Regions from separate parts of the Streptomyces sp. NPDC058464 genome, predicted to be linked through region 1. Evidence: riboswitches for the same ligand, from Rfam matches in the RefSeq annotation. Region 1 holds a riboswitch; the other holds the start of a gene.
The links. Region 1 has a riboswitch for S-adenosylmethionine ahead of ACFWPQ_RS23955 (putative leader peptide). Riboswitches for the same ligand answer to the same signal wherever they lie in the genome.

Region 1 (2,193 bases):
CAGGTCCGCCCGGTCCACGGAGTCGTGCGGCGCACGCTCCCGGTGGACGAGCCACTCCACTTCGACCCCGACGGTCCGCGGCGGGCCCGTCTTGAAACAGATTCCCTCGACCAGCGCCTCCGCCTCGTGCTCGGTGACAGCAGGACCATCAACGCCGCACTCCGGTGAAACCGACATCCGCGGGCCTCCTGAGCCGCCTCAGGGCCGTCGGGGATCCGACGTCCGGTACCCGTACCGCCGTGCCTGTTGCCAGAGTCCGCCGTCCCGCCCTGTCATGACAAGGGCGCACTTTCCAGACGACTGGGCATTCGGCAACCCGCAGCGGGCAACTCGGAACGTCCCCGGCCACACCCGGCCCTCCGGCCGTCGCTCGACAGGGTTCGGCGGAGCCGACGGGGAGGTCCGGTGCGGTGCGGGCAGGCGCGGAGCCGGTGACGCGGGCGGGGCGAGCGACGTCGAAGCACACGCCGCCGGGTGCGTCCACCAGGCGTCCCGGCACGTGAGACGGCTCCGTGTTGTCAAATGGGGCGCCGGGCCGGGGCATTGACGTACGACAAAACCGATCCGTACGATCGCCAACGGCATTGAGTGTCAGCGTCAAGCCCTGGCTCGCTGACCGGCAACCCTCCCGCGCGGTGGGGTGCTCCAGGTGAAAGCCCGGCGGGATCACCGACGACTCCCGCAAGCGCGTGGCCCCCTGACGGGGCCGGAGACGGGGAGGAGTGGCATGCGGCACGGCGACGACCCTGCGGTCTCCCTCACCGACGCCACGGCGTACTCCAGGCTCTCGCGCCGGCGCCACATCGACCTCAAGCGCTCGACCAGCTGCCTCTGTCGGGTCTGACCGGCCCGCCTGCCGCCGGCTGACCTCCGTCACCGGCCACGGCTCCTTCGCGCCGTCCTGCCCCGGGCCACCGGTTCTCGGTGTCGTCCGTCTGCCATCCCCTTTGTCTCTGCACAGCGCTTCCCCGGCCGGGGCGGATCCGGCCAGGGTCGCACGCCCCTGCACGCCCTGCACGCCCTGCACGGCTGTGCCCCGCGCCCGTAGCCCGGCACCCCGTGCCTTGGTGACACGAGTAGGAGAACTCCCTCCGTGACAGCACTTCCGGCTTTCAGACCCTCCCGATGGGCGCCGCTGGCCGCGCTCCTGACCAGCAGCGTCCTGCTGACCGCGTGCGGTTCTGGCGGCGACGCCTCCGGCGGCGGAAGCGGCCCGGCGAAGTCCGGCGGCACCCTGACCTTCGCGGTGGGCTCCGACGCCGGCTGCGTGGATCCGCAGCAGGTCGGCAGCAACGACACCATCTACTCGGTGCGGCAGATCGTGGACTCCCTGACCGACCAGGACCCGAAGACCGGCAAGATCGTGCCGTGGCTCGCCAAGAGCTGGGACATCAGCGCCGACGCGACGACGTTCACGTTCCACCTGCGGTCCGGGGTCACCTTCAGCGACGGCTCGAAGCTGACCGCGCAGGTGGTCAAGGACAACTTCGACGCGGTGCCGGAGCTCGGCGCCCTGGGCACCCTCGCCGAGGGCTACCTGAGCGGCGTCAAGAGCACCACCGTGGTCGACCCGCTCACCGTCAAGGTGGCCTTCAAGCTGCCCAACGCCCAGTTCCTGCAGGCGACTTCGACCCACTCGCTGGGCATCGAGTCCTCGGCGAGCGTCAGGAAGAGCCCGCAGCAGAAGTGCAGCGACGGAGTGGTGGGGTCCGGGCCGTTCGTGCTCAAGCAGTACGTGCAGAACCAGTCGATCACGCTGGACAGGCGGACCGGGTACGACTGGGGCTCCTCGCTCTGGTCGAAGAAGGGCGAGGCCTACCTGGACAAGCTGGTGTTCAAGGTCGTCCCCGAGGCGGGGGTGCGGGCCGGCAGTCTCCAGTCCGGGCAGGTGGACGCCATCAGCAGCGTCGGCAAGGCCAACGAGGCGGCGCTCAAGGGCGGCCAGGTCACCCTCCAGAGCCGGGCCAACCCCGGTGTGGTGTTCGGTCTGGGGCTCAACAACGCGCGGCCCCTGCTGAAGGACGTGAAGGTGCGCCAGGCGATCCTGGCCGCCGTCGACCGGAAGCAGATCGCCGACACCGTCTTCCCCACCGGTACCCAGCCGGCGACCAGCATCCTCGCGCACACCACGCCCGACTACAGCGACCTGTCCACCGACCTGGCCTTCGACGCAGCCAAGGCCAAGTCCCTGCT
Region 2 (2,193 bases), on a different contig from region 1:
CGGTGCGCAGTTTCTGCAGGGGGGTCGGCGGCAGCGTGCGGGTGGCGCCCCGGGCGTAGTACCGCTCGACGTAGAACTGGATCACGGAGACGACGCTGGTCAGGATCAGGTACCAGACGGTCACCACCAGGAGCAGCGGCACGATGTCGCCGGGGTAGGTGGAGCCCATGCTCTGCGCGGAGCCGAACAGGTCGAGCAGGGAGACGTAGAAGACCAGCGAGGTGCTCTTGATCAGGCCGATCAGCTGGTTGACGTAGTTCGGGGTGATCGACCTGAGCGCCTGCGGGAACACGATCTTCCGGAACTGGTAGCCCTTGGGCAGGCCGAGTGCGGCGGCCGCCTCGTGCTGGCCCTGGTCCACGGAGAGGATGCCGCCGCGGACCACCTCGGCGGCGTAGGCGGCCTCGTTGAGGCTGAGGCCGATGACGGCGACGACCATGTCGGTGGCGAGCTTCGACTCGTCGAAGGAGAAGAAGGCCGGCCCGAAGGGGACTCCGATGCTCAACGTCTTGTACAGGGCGCTGAAGTTGTAGAGGAAGAGCAGGACCACGATGAGCGGTATGGAGCGCAGCGCCCAGACGTACGTCCAGCTGACCGCGCGCAGCACCGGGCTCCTGGAGAGCCGGGCCAGGGCGAGCAGGATTCCGCCGAGGAGGCCCAACACCGCGCTGTAGGCGGCGACTTCGAGGGTGATGACCAGTCCGTCGAGGATGGTCGGCCGCAGGAACCAGTAGCCGAAACGGTCCCACTGGTAGAAGGGGTTGGTCGCCAGTCCATGGGCGAACTGGACGACGAGGACCAGGACGACGGCGGTGGCTATCCATCGTCCGGGCCTGCGCAGCGGGAGAACTCGCTGTGCGGCGAGGGGCTTTGACGGTTCATCGGCTGCAGGGGGCGCCTCGGGGGCGGCGATCGTGGCGCCTGGGGGTTCACTCATGGCGGGCTCCGGCGGAGTCGGACGCCCACGTGTCCCACGGCGGAGGCCGCGCACCGGGCCGTGTTCGGGCACGGCGCGGTGCGCGGGGGCGCGCGGGCACGGGGGCTGGGCGGACGGCGGCACACCGGGCGGCCGGTGTCTCGACGGGGACGCTGGGGTGCGGAGCTGCGGGAAACCGGCGGAAAGGCCTGGTCAGACCCGACAGCGGGCACAGCCCGGTGCGGTACACGCGCTACACAGGGCGCTGTTGACACGGAGCAGGTCGACGGCGCGGTCGGCGACGAGCGGGCTCGGGTACGGGCGTACGCAGCCCTCGGCGCGGCGCTGGGCCGTCCTGGAAGCTGCGTACATGTCCGTCACCTGTCACTGTCGTGCCGGCCCCGGGGGGCCTCGCGCTTACCGAATCGTCGCTTGCCGAAACGTCGTCGGTCCGGTCGTCACCTGGGGCACCCCACCGCGATGCGAGGGTTGCCGGTCAGCAAGCCAGGGCTTGACGCTGACGCTCTTGACCGTTCTGGTCCGTAAGTAACGCAGTTGCCCGAACGAATGTCAACGCCTGTCCGACTGGCGAAACGGTTCGGGCCGCTCTCACCTGCGCGGAACGCCGGGAGCGTCCGCCGCGTGACCCGCCCAGTCCAGGATCTGGACAGCCGCGCCGGCGGCCTCCAGGCCCTGGCAACGGCCGTGGTGGCGGCGGGCGATGCCGTCGAGGTCGAGGTGGGCGCCGAAGGCCGGGTGGGCGGCCAGCCGCCGGGCGTAGGCCCACAGCACCGGGTGGCCGGCGATGGCGTGCACGGCGGCGGCGTCCAGGTGGTTGCGGTGCACGGTGTCGAGTTGCACCAGGGTCACCCACAACTCGATGTCCGCGGCCGTGAGTTGACCCCCGACCAGGAACTCCACACCGGTCAGCCGGCGCTCGAGACCGTCCAGGGCGGTGAGCAGCACCTCGAGCGCCTCCGGGTCGCCGCCCTCGCGGCCGACCCGCTGGGCGGCCTGCTCGATGTCCTCGGCGCAGAGCCGCTCGACGGCCTCGATCTCGGCCTCGGCACCGCACGGGTAGAGCCGGGCGACGCCGTCGCCGAAGTGCTGGTCCAGGTCGCGCAGGATGTCCCGGCTGTGGGTGCTGACGATCCGTCCGGACCAGTCGTCGCTGAACACCGGCGCGAGTGCCGGTCCCGAGTAGTGGTGGGCGCTGGCCTCGTACAGCGGGCGCAGTGCCGGGTGGCTGCCGTCGGGACAGTCCGGGACGGCGGGCA

Region 2: it holds a riboswitch for S-adenosylmethionine, as region 1 does, so the genes downstream of both, ACFWPQ_RS14620 (amino acid ABC transporter permease) here and ACFWPQ_RS23955 (putative leader peptide) in region 1, are expected to answer to the same signal.

The regions. Positions count from the first base shown of each region.
Region 1 covers NZ_JBHXMA010000018.1:142,865-145,057, forward strand. The annotation lists gene egtA (ergothioneine biosynthesis glutamate--cysteine ligase EgtA) at 1-177, opposite strand, end outside; SAM riboswitch class IV at 581-694, shown strand; gene ACFWPQ_RS23955 (putative leader peptide) at 728-844, shown strand; gene ACFWPQ_RS23960 (ABC transporter substrate-binding protein) at 1,094-2,193, shown strand, end outside.
Region 2 covers NZ_JBHXMA010000009.1:69,878-72,070, reverse strand. The annotation lists gene ACFWPQ_RS14620 (amino acid ABC transporter permease) at 1-937, opposite strand, end outside; SAM riboswitch class IV at 1,325-1,448, opposite strand; gene ACFWPQ_RS14615 (glutathione S-transferase C-terminal domain-containing protein) at 1,526-2,193, opposite strand, start outside.